Regions from separate parts of the Alteromonas sp. 07-89-2 genome, predicted to be linked through region 1. Evidence: predicted binding sites of a transcription regulator. Region 1 holds the regulator's gene; the other holds the start of a gene.

Region 1 (8,195 bases):
TGATGAAACCAGCGGTTTCCTCACCGTAAGACAGCGCTTGCTCTGCGCGCACGCGATCTTGTGCATCCATCGAATCTAGAATATCGGCCAATACTGGCTCGGGAAGGCTGCTTAGCGTCTCTGCTAAGTCATCGGTATCCATCTCTTCAAGTGCGTCAACCACATTAGCGGGAAGCATTTTTGTAATGATACCGTTTCGAACATCGTCAGACAGTTCTTCTAAAATGTCGCCGTGAAAGTCACCATCAATGAGCTCCCATAATTCGTCACGGGTTCTGCTAGGGCTAGATTCAAGAATGTGGGCGACGTCTGAAGGCGGTAATTCAAGCAGAAGCTTACGTACAGATACGAATTGACCGTTGGTCAACGCAGCGTTGAGTGCGCGTAACTGAGTTTGTACGTATTTAGAAACAAGCGCTTCTGCCATAAGGCGTTATTCCTACAAGCTAAAAGATGAACAATGCAGGCCATAGAGCCTAAGTGGGCGTAGAATATCGCAATTATGATGAGTCTGTCATGATAATTGCGTAGGTTTTGCGCAGGATTTTAAGATAACTGCGCTAAGTGTTGATTAATTGGTCAATGGATTGGGCAAGTAAGACTATTCGTCTTCGTTAAATCTGCCCTCAATAAGCTCTTCAATAGCTGCAAGTGCATCAACAGCATCACTGCCGTCCACAATCACGTCTACCTGTTCACCTTGATGGCTTTCAAGCATCATTAATCCCAATACACTGCTTGCGTCTGCTTCTTTATCGCCTTTTTTTAAGATGATTTTAGCGTCGAATTGATTAGCCAGTTTAACCAGTTGGGTCGCCGCTCTTGCATGCAACCCTAACTTATTGACGATAGTTAGCGTTTTTTGAATAGTCATTACTGATTCAGCTCTCTATGGCGAATTTGTACATCAGGGTGTATTTCACTGAAGGTTTTCGACAGGGTCTGTGCGATATAAACCGAACGGTGTTGGCCACCAGTACAGCCAATTGCTACGGTTACGTAACTTCTGTTATTGCGCTCTAAATGAGGCAGCCATGTCGTTATTAAATTCTGAATTTGCCAAATGAACTTGGTCACTACAGGCTGCGACCCCAAAAATACTTCTACTGGTGCGTCTAATCCGGTCAAATGTTTAAGATCGGGCTCCCAATGGGGGTTAGGTAAAAAGCGGGCATCAAAAACGTAATCCGCATCTTTAGGAATACCGTGCTTAAAGCCAAACGACTCAAACACAAGCACAAGGCGTGAGCTTTTCTTACCCAGGATACGCTCTCGAATTAACTCAGCCAGTTGGTGAATGGTAAGCTTATCTGTGTCTAAATATAAATCTGCGCGTTCAGCAATAGGAGCAAGTAGGGCAGACTCGGCTTTAATGGCTTCTGAAAGCGATTTATTAAGCTTGGCGAGAGGGTGAAGGCGACGTGTTTCGCTAAAACGCTTAACCAGTACATCATCGCTCGCGTCAATGTAAACAATGGTCATCGACCACGAAGAAGGCAGGTAGTCTAGAATTTCTACCAAATCGTCAGGATTTTTAGGTAAGTTTCTCACATCGATACTTACCGCAACCTGATCGTACTCGTCAACAACTGTATGGGTTAAGGTGGGAAGTAAGTTTACCGGGATATTATCAACACAGTAATAACCTAAATCTTCCAATGCGCGAAGTGCGACAGACTTACCAGACCCCGAACGACCACTGATTATTATCAGCTTCACCTACTTTCTCCCTAATACTCTGGTTTTATCACATACGCGTTGTTGAATTAGGCGCCTACTAAACGGTTAATAGGCGCTTAATGTTTAACTTAATGCAGATAGAATATCGTCGCTTGTCGTTGCGCGACGTATTGCTTTAATCGTTTCTTTGTCGCTTAGTTTACCAGCCACGGTGGCCAGCGTTTGAAGGTGTCCTTCGGTCTGTTCCTCAGGAACGAGTAGCGCAAAAAAGATGTCTACGGGTTTCTCGTCAAGGGCGTCGAAGTCAATTGCTGGCGTGCTGGTTACAACAATGGCAATCACTTTCTCGAGGCCCGGCAGGCGTCCATGGGGCAGGGCGATACCATTGCCAATGCCTGTACTACCCATACGCTCTCGAGCCATCAAACTGTTGAGTACCGTTGCCTGATCAATGTTCTCGTTTTGCTTGGCAGCGATATCAGCGATGATCTCAAGAATTCGCTTTTTACTATTACACTGAACCGCACACTCGGTGCGGTCCAGACTTACGATGGCTTGTATATCCATGCTTAATTAACTACTAATGTTTTTTCAGTTTTTCCTTATGCTTGATTACCTGCCGGTCGAGTTTATCAACCATGCTGTCAATCGCCGCATACATGTCGGTATTTTCTGAGGATGCGAATACTTCAGCGCCACTTAAATGAACGGTCGCCTCGGCTTTTTGATTTAATTTTTCAACGTTCAGGATGACATGCACATTAGAAATGTGATCAAAGTGACGTTCAAGTTTGCTGAACTTCGTATCGACATAATTACGCAAAGAGTCGGTGATTTCGACATGATGACCAGTAAGGTTGATTTGCATATTTCGTCTTCCTTATATTATTAAGCCCGATTAAATAAGGCTTTTGCGTTGGTTCGACGGCGGGATCGACAACGATTCCCGGTACTTTGCTATTGTTCGCCGGGCAACTTTAATGCCTTGTTCGGCCAACAATGAAGCAATCTTGCTATCACTTAGCGGCTTGCTAGGCTTTTCAGCGGCCACTAATTTCTTGATCAATGCACGAATCGCTGTAGATGAACATTCACCACCAGACTCTGTTGCAACGTGGCTTGAGAAGAAATACTTCAATTCGAAGATTCCACGTGGCGTATGCATGTACTTTTGCGTTGTCACTCGCGAAATAGTGGATTCGTGCATATCTACCATTTCTGCGACATCATTTAGCACCATTGGTTTCATCATTTCCGGGCCGTGCTCAAAAAAGCCCATTTGCTGCTGCACAATGCAGTTTGCAACCTTCATTAAGGTTTCGTTACGAGATTCAAGGCTCTTTATGAACCACTTAGCCTCTTGCATGTGTGAGCGGATGAATTGTGAATCGCTACTATTCTTGGCACGGCGACTCATTGCAGCGTATTGTTGATTTACGCTTAACTTAGGCAGACTGTCGGGGTTCAGCTCAACCACCCAACGGCCATTTTTCTTGGTTACTGAGACATCAGGAATAACGTACTCAGGCTCTTTAGTAACTAAAGCACTACCTGGGCGAGGATTCAAGGTTTGCAGTAAACGCATTGCCTCGCGTAGCTGATCTTCTTTCAATCGGCTTTTACGCATAAGCGTACGATAGTCTTTGCTGCTCAGTAAGTCAGAGTACTCTTCAATCAGTTGCTTTGCTTCAGCAAGCCACGGTGTGTCTTCTGAAAACTGGCGCAATTGCACCATCAAACATTCTTGTGGAGAGCGTGAGCCAGAACCAATAGGGTCAAACATCTGAATGCGCTTAAGCACACATTCTATTTCGTCCATTTCAATCGGCTCTTCCATATCATCATCGTTAACCGCTTCTAAAATATCATCAAGGGTAACGGTTAAATAACCTGACTCGTCGATAGAGTCGATGATTGCTGTAGCGATTGCGCGATCGGTATCCGAGAAATGGGTAAGGCGCATTTGCCAAAGAAGGTGTTCTTGAATATCTTCAGTAGTCTCACCTTGGAAGATTTGCTCGTCGTCATTGGATGGACCCGGAGCAGGCGAAGATGAAGCAGAGTAGTATTCGTCCCATGTGCTGTCGATTGGCAGCTCATCGGGAAGATCGTTTTTCTCAAGTGCATCGCCGGCTTCTAGTGTGTCACTAGATGCAGAAGCAGTGGCCTCAGAGCCGCTGTCATCGTTGTCGATATTGTTCTTTTCTAGTTGCGGCTCGTCGTTACCTTCTTCAACTTCTAATAGCGGATTAGAATCGAGCGCTTCTTGGATCTCTTGTTGAAGATCAAGTGTAGAAAGCTGCAGCAGTTTAATGGCCTGCTGAAGCTGTGGTGTCATGGTAAGTTGTTGGCTAAATTTTAGCTGTAAAGATGGTTTCATCTACGTCTTATTTAAATGCTCTAAATTGAATATACCAGAGCGAAACTGAAAAATGGCAATTCGGTTACATTAACTATAGCCTGAATTGTTCGCCTAGGTATACATCCCTTACTTTTTGATTACTTAAAACCTGTTCCGCCGTTCCTTGCGCAATAAGCTCGCCATGACTCACAATGTACGCCTTTTCACAAACATCCAATGTCTCTCGTACGTTATGGTCTGTGATAAGGATTCCAATACCCCTATCGCGAAGATGTTGTATTATCTTCTTTATATCATTAACTGATATTGGATCAACACCAGCAAATGGTTCGTCTAACAAAATAAATTGCGGTTTTGCTGCCAGAGCGCGGGCAATCTCAACGCGACGGCGTTCGCCCCCTGACAAACTCATCCCCGTACTATTACGTATATGGTTAATATTAAATTCATCAAGTAGCGCATCTGCTTCTTCTTCTTGCTGTTGTGAATTTAAATCTTTACGGGTTTGCAAAATGGCCATGATATTTTCATGCACTGTGAGTTTTCTGAAAATAGAGGCTTCCTGCGGTAGGTAGCCAATTCCGCGGCGTGCACGCTCGTGCATGGGCTGATGAGTTAGCTCATTGTCGTCGATTTCAATCTTGCCTTTATCCAGATTCACTAAACCAACAATCATGTAAAATGTGGTGGTCTTACCAGCGCCATTTGGGCCAAGAAGACCAACAATTTGACCCGTTGAGACAGACAGACTTACATCTCGAACAACCTGTCTTGACTTGTAAGCCTTAGCAAGATTTTTAGCGCTCAAAGTTGCCATTGCTATTCATTGCCCTCGTTGTCTTTTTTGTCTTTCTTAGACGAAGTTTTGCGAATGGTCTCAGGTGTGAATACTGTGGTCACTCGACCCTCACCATCCTTACCTGCTCCGCCAGTCGCTAGCAATTGCTCGGTAATCATATCGAACGTGATGTTGTCACCCTGTACTTTACTGGTGTCTTGTTTCAACTCTGCGTTTCCGGCAAGAGAAATCGTTCGGTTCACCACTTCATAGCGTATTTCATTAGCTTTTGCCGAAACTGGCGTGCCGTCTTCCAATTGCTGGGAATAGCTTGCAGGCTTTCCTCTAGCAATAAATATTTCACGACCACCACCGTCAGTGGCAATTACTTCCACTTCGTCAGCTTCAATAACCAAAGAGCCTTGAGTTATGAGTACGTCGTCTTTGTACAACGCGGTTTTATTTTTACCGTCGATAAACTGGGTGTTCGAGCCTATTTTTATGGGCTGCGAAAAGTCATCTTCACTGGCGTGTACCGCACCGCTAGCGATGGCAAGCAATAAACTAGTTGCTAGGGGAATAAGTGGTTTGTACATGATCTAAAAGCTCGTATTCTTGTGTGCGTAAATTCGCGTTAAACCCATTACTTAAAATGACATATTGGGTGCCCAGTATTTCAACGGGTTGGTCAGATGTCATTTGCTTGGTTTCTAAATTAATTTGAATGTACTCGGTCGATATACTTCTGACAAAGTCATCGCCAGTTTGGTTCTCAATATTAACTTGGTTTTCCAGCTGGATTAGCTCGTTATTGTATAGTGTACCTTCATCAGCGGTTACCACCCATGGTGATGACGCGTTTTCTGTATAAAGGGTGTATTTAGGTTGCTGAAACAATACAAAGCCAAGCTGGTCGTAATGCTCCATCGACTCTGCAAATACTTTGTGATTTAACTCACCGTCTTGATTGTACAGCGTAGTGGTTAGATTTTTTGCTTTGTAGGCGGGCTTTAGCGCATCGTTTTCACGATTCCCCTGCGTTTCAGGCTGCTCTTCCATCCACGTAGGGATGTACATCAGCATCGCCAGAATAAATAGCGCCGATATACTTAATCCTAAGCGATTAAAGCCAAACAGGCTCATACACTAGCTCCAAAAATCTCATTTGCTACCCCTTTGGCCTGCAAAATGGTATCCGATATTTCTCGGACCGCGCCAAACCCACCGGGAAGGGTCGTAATCCAGTTTGCTTGTTTTGCTACGTAAGGATGGGCATCGGCAACCGCAATTTTAACTGCAACGTGCTTGTACATACCCGTATCTGGCATGTCATCACCTACCGCAGCCACTTCGTCAGTGTTTAACTCAAGGCGTTTCATCAGGTCGCTAAGCGCGTCTGCTTTATTCTCTTCGCCTTGAATTATATGTGCAACATTCAGTGCCTTCATTCTATTTTCAACAATGGCAGAGCGACGTCCAGTAATAACCGCGACATTCACTCCATTGCTCACTAGCGCTTTTACACCATATCCATCACGGGTATGGAATGCTTTAAGTTCTTCACCGTCGTTACCTAAGTAAATTCGGCCATCTGAGAACACACCATCAACGTCGCATACCAGCAACTTTATCTTGGCTAGTTTTGCGAAAAGCGAGTCATTTATTTCCGTGTACAAGGTGGTTGTCATTTAAAGCACTCCTGCTTTTAGTAGCATATGCATGTTAAAAGCCCCAACAGGTTTGCGCTTATCGTCAGTAACCATTAACGCACTAATTTTATGGGTTTCCATCAAATTCAGGGCTTCTACAGCCAGCTGACCTGCGGTGGTAGTCTTGCCGCCCTTAGTCATTACTTCTTCTACTGTCGCACTGTGTACGTCTACGCGGGCATCGAGAATTCGTCGTAGGTCGCCATCCGTAAAGACGCCTGTCAGTGTACCGTCTGCCGCTATCACGCCTGTCATACCCAACCCCTTTTTAGATATTTCCAGCAGTGCGTCAGCGACAGAAGCACTGGCATGGACAAGGGGGATATCACTGCCGCTTAGCATGATATCGCTAACTTTAAGCAGAAGTTTTCTGCCTAAGCTACCGCCTGGGTGCGAAAGCGCAAAGTCATCTGAGGTGAAACCTTTTTGGTCGAGCAATGCTACCGCAAGCGCATCACCCATAACCAGTGTGGCGGTTGTGCTTGACGTAGGAGCAAGACCTAGCGAACACGCTTCTTTTTCAACGCTGATATCAAGCACGACATCTGCGTGTTGCCCTAATGAACTGGAAGCACTGTTGGTCATGGCGACCACCTGTATGCCTAAGCGCTTAACTACGGGCAATAAGTTAACTAGCTCGTTAGTCTCGCCAGAATTAGAGATGGCGAGTAAGACATCGCCTTTGCTTAGCATGCCCAAGTCGCCATGGTTGGCTTCACCAGGGTGCATGAAAAACGCAGGAGTACCTGTACTGGCAAGCGTAGCGGCAATTTTATTTCCGATATGCCCAGACTTTCCCATACCACTCACGACAACTTTACCCTTGCAGGCAAAGAGAATATTACAGGCAGCGATAAATTCATTGTTTAAGCGCTCTGCCAGATTAGCAATAGCTTGAGTTTCAATTTCAATAACGCGCTTCGCTGAGTCGATATAGTTCATCTGAGTTTGTGTATTCATGATTATCCGAATAGCCAGAATTGATAGCCGATAAAGCAAGCCAGAAGTATGAATCCATTTGTTCTTGATATTGTACGTTTGCCGATTAAATCGAAGCTGAACAAGAACAGTAATAATGTTAAACCAAGCATTACGTACATATCTCGGTTGTAAACGTCAGGGTCCAGGATACCAGGCGCGATTAACCCGGGCATGCCAAGTACGGCAAGCAGGTTGAAGATATTTGAGCCGATGATATTACCCAGTGCTAAATCGTCTTCACCTTTCAGTACACCCGCAACACTTGCTGCTAGTTCAGGTAGACTTGTACCAAACGCAATAATCGTTAGTCCGATAACCAAATCCGAAATGCCCATGTATCTGGCAATTTCTACTGCTGAGTTCACCAAAAAGTGAGCACTTAATGGCAGTATTACAAGGCCTACACCAATCCAAATGAGGGCTGACGTATTTGAAACGCCTTTGGGGATTTCATCTGCGGTTTCCGCAACCAGAGGGTCTTCTTTATCTACCTGTAGCGACAACCACGCCATCATTGCCAGTACGAAAATGAACAGGCCTAGTAGGATAATGCCTTCATAAGACTTAAGTTCACCGTCAAACATAAAGCCAATGGCAATCAATGAGATGATAAGGAGTGCTGGAAGTTCGCGCTTTAACGTTGTTGATGAAACAAGCAATGGTTTCACTAGCGCGGTTATACCTA
Region 2 (8,195 bases), on a different contig from region 1:
GCCACTTTATATTCACTGTGCGTCGGGCGTTCGAGCAAAACTAGCTGCAGAGCAACTTATAAAGATGGGCTATGAGAACGTTTCGGTTGTGACATGCCCTGTACCCACGATAAATCAAGCAAACTAGAAATGACTTCTTAACCACGCGTATGCTATAAGTAGCGTTAATTAAGAGTTTTAAGGCGCTGTATGCTGAAATCTACGTTAGAACAATGGCGAATGTTCAAAGCCGTCGTCGATGCAGGCGGCTTTAATCAAGCTGCTACTGAAGTTCACAAAAGTCAATCGAGCGTTCACCACGCGGTTCAAAAGCTTGAAAACGCCATTGGAGTGTCATTGTTTGAGAATATTGGACGTAAAGTCCAGCTTTCGCCGCAAGGTGAACTTATGTATCGCCGTGCCTCTTTTTTGCTTAGCGAAGCGCACAAGCTCGAGGCCGTTGCCAATAGCCTTAAATCTGGCACAGAAACAACTTTACGCATAGCGGTGGATATTATTTTCCCGTCTGAATTGCTTTATAACGTGCTAGCGAAAGTTTCTGCTGAGTTCCCGCTCCTTCGTATCGAGATAGAAGAAACTGTACTCAGTGGCGCAAATTCACTTTTGAGCAATGGTAAAGTTGATTTAGGCATCTCTCCTTTCGCGTTTTCTAATGGCTTTAGCGAAGACTTGTGCGAAATTGAATTTGCAGCTGTCGCTCACGCCGACCATCCATTGCACCAATTGGATAGAACGCTCACACTGGAAGACTTAAAAGCTTATCGTCAAATTGTGGTAAGGGATTCATCCGCGGAGCGTAAAGCTGATGTGGGCTGGTTAGGTGCAGAGCAGCGCTGGACCGTAAGCCACGTTAGAACGTCATTAGATATTATTACTCAGGGATTGGGTTTTGCGTGGCTGCCTATCGCAATAATTAAAGATGAGCTAGAAGACGGTACACTCGTTCCCCTTCCCCTCGATAATAATGCAGCGTTGCGTAAGGCGCTCCTTTATTTGTCTTTCGAAGACGGCGATACGTTGGGACCAGCTGCCCGTGCTTTTATTGGCGAGCTACGATATCAAACAATGAACCTTCCATCGTCAGATTTTATGCTCGATTCGTGTACTGAGTAGTTAGAGCATCAACTTAGCGCGACTGCAAGGCGTTCAAACCCAAGTATAAAGCCAAATAGCGATAACGAAACACCAACTAACGCCACAGCACCGTCGTCTGTGGACATGCCTATTGCCATAATAAAAACAGCAAAAGCGGGAATAAGCCCCATAAAGGGAATAAGCTCCAGTGGAATCATTACAAATCCGCAACCTGCACAGCACAATGCGATGAGTGATCTGAACACAGGCTGGCGCATGAAAAAACACCGAGGAACTAAAAAGCGGTCTACGCGTACTGCATACGGTTTAACTTTATCGACAATGAAGCGAAGCTGATCGGCGTCACAGTTTAACTGCATCACTTTTTGCGGTAACCAAGGATGCCTACGACCGAGTAAAATTTGCAACGCGATGAGTAAAATCGTCCCACCCGCTAAAGATGGGATCCCAGGGATGGCCCCAATCGGTGTGCAAGCGATAAAAGATGGCAGCGCCAGCATTGGTCCAAAGCCCCTTTTCTCCATCACATCCCAAAACTCAGCAAACTCGAACTTATCTTGTCTTGCTCGCGGCTGCATTTTCCCCAACAACTCGTATAAGGTCATTGATCTTACAGCTTTTTTCCCCACATCTTCAATTCCTTTGATACCACATTACCTGCGAACGTCGCGCTAATCAGACGGGCTTCTCGCCTAATTAATATACATTTCTCGCACCTAGTCGATTTGCCATAGTGAAATTGCAAGTAACTTTAGACAGTTAAGTCGTGCGAAAAATATGCCATCGATTGCATGTGACGGTGTGTTAAAGACAGGAATACTTTTTGCAAATGCCCCTGATAAGTAAAATAAAATCACCTAATAAAACAAAAACAGATATAGACATTCTGTACTTTAGCGCGATGTGTACCGCTGATCGCAAAGAGTTGATAGATTAGAAGGTAGCGCAACCGACTATCTCTGGCATCAAGGTAAGTGTTCAAGATTTCCGGATTGCTTGAAGCGTTTAGATATTTTCCGATGCGCTTACGCTTTATCGATTTAAACCAGCGTATAAATAAACTTTAAATATGTGCTTTAGCATTCAGTTGTTAATAGCGTATGATAAAACTATAACATTGATTCTATTCCATATTTTTTCTGAATAGGAAACGAAAGAAGAGAGGGACATCCACGTGCTTACCGTACTTTTAGTTGATGACGACGCCGAGTTCACAGAAGTAGCTTGTACTATCATCGAATTTCTTGGCCACGAAGTACTTACCGCTGCCACACTCAAAGAAGCCCGCGATTGGTTAGAGAAAGAAACCTTTGACCATGTACTGCTTGATTTCATGCTACCCGATGGAAGCGGCGCGCACTTGTTCAATGAATTAGATGCACTTCCTAAGCGCCCTCGCGTTACTTTGATAACGGGTCACCCTTCTGTGAAAAGCGTGATAAAGGGTCTGTGTGGCCCCACGGTCGACTACCTTGTTAAGCCAATTCAACGGGAGGAAATAGAGGCCGTATTAAGTCAAAAGCCAAAAGAAAAAGCACCTGCACAAGAAAAAATAGAGAAACATTTTGACTTGCTGATTGGTGAATCGCCAATTATGAAAGAGCTCTACAAGCTGATTTCTAGAGTGAGTAAAACCAGCGCTAACGTAATGCTGCTTGGTGAAAGCGGTGTAGGTAAAGAAGTGGTGGCTGCCGCAATTCATCGTGCTTCAGAAAGTGAAGGTCCCTATATTGCAACCAACTGTGGTGCATTCTCAAAAGAACTAATAGGTAGCGAACTTTTCGGTCACGAAAAAGGAGCATTTACCGGCGCTGTAGGACGTAAAGAAGGTGTTTTCGAACAAGCTGAGGGCGGCACGCTCTTTTTGGACGAAATCACAGAAATGTCCATTGATATGCAGCCCAACTTACTCCGCGTTTTAGAAAACAAGGTTGTTATTCGTGTGGGCGGAACGAAGACCATCCCGGTGAGCTGCCGCGTTGTATCTGCCACGAACCGAACAATGGAAGAGATTGCGCAAAGCAAAGTACTGCGCGAAGACATCTACTTCAGACTTGCGGTGTTCCCAATCACCATTCCTCCGCTACGCGAAAGAAAGGAAGATATTCCATTACTAGCAAAAACCTTTATTGCAGAATTCAATAAAGATAATGGCTCGCAATTTAAGTGGGAAGATAGTCAACTCGATACGTTACAAGCCTACGACTGGCCCGGTAACGTGCGTGAACTAAGACACTTTGTGCATCGCGCTGCCATTATGAGCGACCCTGAAAAGAGTGAGATTGAATTACCAAAAACCATTGAGTCACCCTTCGCTCAAAAACAGAGCACGACACCGGCACTTCAAGCTGGTAGAACCATTGAAGACGTGGAAAAAGAGCTAATTTATGCCACGTTGGAAAAAGTGAATGGCAATAAGACCACCGCAGCAGAAATGCTGGGAATTAGTACAAAAACGCTTTACAACCGTCTTCATGCATATGGTGACTTAAGTAAAGACGACTAAGTAAGAGGTATTGGGCATGACTAGCGAAGAACTTTCTCGACTAAATGTTTATGTGCATGATGCACGCAAACCATTAAACAGAATATCAATGCAAGCTGAGCTAGTAAAAATGGCATTAAACGGTGACGTTCCACCTGAAAAGGCATTGGTTGCGTTGGATAAAATAATAAGCAGTGCTAAAGACTGCAGCCATACTCTTGCTGAAATGACATCAGAGTTAAGTGGCAATGTTTCGGATTAAGTAAATGATTACTAAAGTATTGTCTTCACTATACAGTTGGATAATTTTAGTTGTTCTGGTCATTATTGTAATAACTGCTAATTCATTTTACGTAGTCAATACATTGAATGACCTTTCTGCTCTGGAAGCGCGGCTGTTCACTACGAACCGTGTTATCAATGCAGTTAACCGCCTTCACGTTGCTGTACTTCGCGTGGAGTCTGGTCAGCGCGGCTATATGCTAACTGGCGATGAAGAATATCTTACCGACTACACCGAAACGTTAAGCGTAATCGGCGAATTAATGGATGAGGTAGAAGTAAGCTCCTTCTCTTCAGATATTAACGACCAGTCCATCCGCATCGAAGAACTTTTGTCTTTAACCAAAGCAAAAATCAATGAAGTCATTGAAGTAGTTGAGCTGTATAAAGAAGGGAAAGAGCAACAAGCTGTCATTTTAGTGAATAGTGATAAGGGTATAAAACTCTACAAACAGTTTGAAACCTTATTTAGAGAAATCGACGGTTCAGAACGGGATATGCAAGGCACGCATTTGGCCAACTTAATGAGCCTAAGAAGGGACTCCGTTAATACGCTGATCATTTCCTCTGCAACGACTCTGCTACTGATTATTACGGTATTTTTATTGCTCAAAATAAATTCCCGTGAGCATGAGAAATACCAAGCTGATCTAGAGTCTGTTAACGAAGATCTAGAATCTCGGATAGCAGATAGAACGCAAGAGTTAAGTGTTTATTCAGACGAATTAGCACGAAGTAATAGAGAGTTGGAAGATTTTGCCTTTGTGGCGTCACACGATCTGCAAGAACCATTAAGAAAAATTCGGGCATTTGGTAACCGCTTAGAATCGGGTTACAACGATGTGATAGACGAACGTGGCAAAGATTATCTTGCGCGCATGCTCAATGCAGCAGAGCGGATGTCCATGCTTATTTCAGATCTTCTCGCCTTTTCTCGCGTTTCCACACGAGGTAAAGAGTTTGACGACGTTAATCTAGGCACCGTAGTGGATAGCATCATGGGCGATTTGGAAATCGCTATCGATGAAAAGTCTGCGCAAATAAATGTTAGCGATTTGCCGACTATTCGCGGTGACAAATCGCAATTAGAGCAGCTGTTTTTAAACTTAGTGTCTAACGCACTGAAATTTCAGAGCGAGGGAGTGAGACCTGAAGTAACGATATCTGCAAGAGACGCGACGGAAGAAGAAACGAAAGACATTCTGCTTGCTGAAGAATACGACTGGACAAAAATAACCGTATCAGACAACGGTATAGGGTTCGAACAATCATTTGCTGAAAAAATATTTGCCCCTTTCCAACGCCTTCACGGTAGAAGTGAATACAAAGGTACGGGTATTGGGCTTGCCGTTTGTCGTCGTATTGTAGAACGGCACAACGGTCAAATAACCGCAGTTAGTTCTCCCGGAAAAGGGGCAACGTTCTCGATAATAATACCCAAAAATAGTGAACCGTTTGGTTCTAACAACAATAATGGAGAAACACACAATGACGCGTAAACAAACTCAGCCTATCAATATTCTTATGGCGGACGATGACGAAGACGACCGCTTACTTACGGTTGACGCGCTCAATGAAAGCCGCGTTCTAAACAATCTGTTTTGTGTTGAAGATGGCGTTGAATTATTAGAGTTTCTTCGTCATGAAGGTAAATACACAGATCCTGCATCGGCACCGCGACCTAGTCTTATTTTACTAGATTTAAACATGCCAAGAAAAGACGGTAGAGAGGCGCTGCAAGAACTGAAAAACGACCCCAAGCTTCGCAGTATCCCAGTGGTAATTCTCACAACCTCTAAAGAGGAGGAAGATATGCTACGCGGTTATGATCTAGGTTGCGCATCTTACATTACAAAACCAGTGAACTTTGAAGGATTGGTTGAACTAATGCGCGCGCTCGGACGTTACTGGATAGAGTTCGTAGAATTACCACACGAGTAAAAGAGGTACTAGATGTCAGAGGTAATAAAAATTTTATTGGTAGAGGATGATGAAGATGATTACTTCTTAACCTCTGACTATCTAGCACAGTGCGAGTCACCTACGTTTGAGTTGACGTGGGTGACGAATAGCTTAGACGCAGTGGAAGCATTAAAGACAAAAAGTTTCGACCTGTGTTTGTTAGATTACTTACTGGGTGCAGAGAACGCGATTGATGTATTGGGTGTTTTAAAATCTAACCAGTTCAATTTACCCGTGGTGATACTTACCGGACAATCGGATGCTACGGTGGATGAAATGGTCATGCGAGCAGGTGCCGCAGACTATTTGCAAAAATCGGAAATTGAATCACCGCGGTTTATGCGCACGATTAGATACGCCATGGTTCGTCGTGACATCGAGAACGAGCGAATTGAGCGGAACAAAGTAGAGCAAAAGAACAAGGCCAAAGATAAGTTCCTTGCGCATTTAGGGCATGAGCTGCGCACCCCCCTCACCTCTATTCTTGGCTACACCGAACTGCTTATAGACGATGCGAGAAACAGCCCTTTTCAACAAGAGTTATCTATTATCCACTCTAATGGCAAGCACCTGTTAAGCCTACTCAATGATTTGCTAGACATGTCGCGGATAATGGCAGAGAAACTTGAACTCAACATTAAGGAAGTGAACTTAAGCGCGTTTTTGACGGACATTCACTCATTAATGCGTTTGAATGCCAAAGACAAAGGACTAAGCCTTAACGTTGTTTCAAAAACAAAAATACCAGAGTTTATACACACAGATCCTACCCGCCTGCGTCAGGTATTGTTGAACCTTATTTCGAATGCCGTGAAATTTACCGACAAGGGCAGTATCACGCTTACCATCTCTCTCGACGAGCCGTCTGAAAACGATTCGAGTCAAACACTGCTGCGATTTTCTGTAGATGATACAGGTATCGGCATGCCGCCTGATAAGCTCATCAATATTTTTCAGCCTTTCGAACAAATAGAAGATGTAATGCGCGCCAATCATGGCGGAGCAGGACTTGGACTTGCCATTTGCAAAGAGCTTGTCACTAAACTGGGCGGCGACATTGATGTTAAGTCTCGTTTAGGAGAAGGCAGCACATTTACATTTGATATAAACCCTGGCGATGTTTCTGAACAGCCTCGTATAGATCTTGAATTAGGCCAAATTCAACCTGTCGAGTCTAGTAGCATCAATTTAAACGTGACTGGACGCGTATTAATTGTTGATGACTTGCGAGAAATTCGACGTCTAACCGGCCACCTTGTGAGTCAATCTCAAGCTGACATTAGCTACGCTGAAAATGGCGTAAAAGCACTGGAAGCCGTGTTGCAGGCGGATGAACACAACCAGCCCTTCGACCTCGTTTTAATGGATATTCATATGCCAGTGATGAATGGCATAGAAGCCCTACATGCGATTAGACGACATGGGCAGGATATCCCAGTGATAGCCGTCACAGCAGCAAGCCGCAAAGGCTTAAGAGAATCGTTAATTCGCGAAGGGTTTAACGACGTAATTGGAAAACCGATTGACCGGTTTGCACTGGCTAACTTGCTTTCGCAATACCTCCCGCCAGGTAATCACGTAACATTTACCAACGTGGAGGCACAAGTTGCAGACATGCCAATAGACAAGCCGCACGCTCCAGAGGACGAAACCGCTTATCGAGGACTTGCAGATAATGGGCAAGCAGAGCAGAAAATCCAGTCTACTGATTCAAAAGGTAATTCAGATCAGCCTGCCAATAAGCATATACTTGTGATTGAAGACGATGAGGATGCGGCGGAGCTACTACAATTGTTTCTTTCCCACTTAGGTCATACGGTCACTACTCAGTACAGCGGTGCTGAAGCATTACAGGCTGCAGAAAATCAACGTTTCGATCACATTCTTATGGATCTTACCCTTCCCGATTATAACGGTTACGACTTAGCGAGTGAGCTCAAGAAAAAGCTACCAGATGCCATCCTTACTATTGTAAGCGGCCACGAAGCGGACTCCGAAACGATGACAACTATAGGGATCAACAGTGCACTGCTCAAACCTGTCACTAAAGACGATTTAGCCTCGGTAGTGGGCTGAAAAGTTAATTATTTCGCTGCCAACCTGTACCGAATGTCGGAGGTTGAGCAGCGCATCATCAAGAGCAAGAAAATATTACAGACGTAAGACACAACAGTGTGTGAGACTTGCACATAAGCACCTCACGCAACAATAGTAAAATAAAAATAAATCATATAAAACAGTAAGATAATAATTTGGTATATCAGTTGCAGCTACCTATATGAACCTAAAATATTAAGGAGAGTATTATGGCTACACAAGCTTCAGTTAAATCGCAAACAGCTAAACATAACGATACAAACAGCGTGGCTGA

The links. Region 1 encodes sigma-54, which starts transcription at its own class of promoters, with help from an activator protein. Its sites were predicted from a motif close to GTTGGCACGNNNNTNGNNT; they were not measured.
Region 2: a site for sigma-54 is predicted at 1,862-1,880, ahead of F0261_RS18975 (exopolysaccharide biosynthesis protein). Genes of this name have one in related genera too.

Annotation. Positions count from the first base shown of each region.
Region 1 is NZ_VTYM01000023.1:121,910-130,104, forward strand. Features, by position in the region: gene mgtE (magnesium transporter) at 1-427, opposite strand, end outside; gene F0261_RS14945 (HPr family phosphocarrier protein) at 602-874, opposite strand; gene rapZ (RNase adapter RapZ) at 874-1,719, opposite strand; gene ptsN (PTS IIA-like nitrogen regulatory protein PtsN) at 1,804-2,247, opposite strand; gene hpf (ribosome hibernation promoting factor) at 2,261-2,548, opposite strand; gene F0261_RS14965 (RNA polymerase factor sigma-54) at 2,579-4,060, opposite strand; gene lptB (LPS export ABC transporter ATP-binding protein) at 4,134-4,859, opposite strand; gene lptA (lipopolysaccharide transport periplasmic protein LptA) at 4,862-5,416, opposite strand; gene lptC (LPS export ABC transporter periplasmic protein LptC) at 5,385-5,963, opposite strand; gene kdsC (3-deoxy-manno-octulosonate-8-phosphatase KdsC) at 5,960-6,508, opposite strand; gene F0261_RS14990 (KpsF/GutQ family sugar-phosphate isomerase) at 6,509-7,489, opposite strand; gene F0261_RS14995 (calcium/sodium antiporter) at 7,492-8,195, opposite strand, start outside.
Region 2 is NZ_VTYM01000044.1:4,538-12,732, reverse strand. Features, by position in the region: gene F0261_RS18985 (rhodanese-like domain-containing protein) at 1-127, shown strand, start outside; gene F0261_RS18980 (LysR family transcriptional regulator) at 190-1,113, shown strand; gene F0261_RS18975 (exopolysaccharide biosynthesis protein) at 1,122-1,700, opposite strand; gene F0261_RS18970 (sigma 54-interacting transcriptional regulator) at 2,270-3,601, shown strand; gene F0261_RS18965 (hypothetical protein) at 3,618-3,842, shown strand; gene F0261_RS18960 (ATP-binding protein) at 3,847-5,361, shown strand; gene F0261_RS18955 (response regulator) at 5,351-5,803, shown strand; gene F0261_RS18950 (response regulator) at 5,816-7,900, shown strand; gene F0261_RS18945 (hypothetical protein) at 8,131-8,195, shown strand, end outside.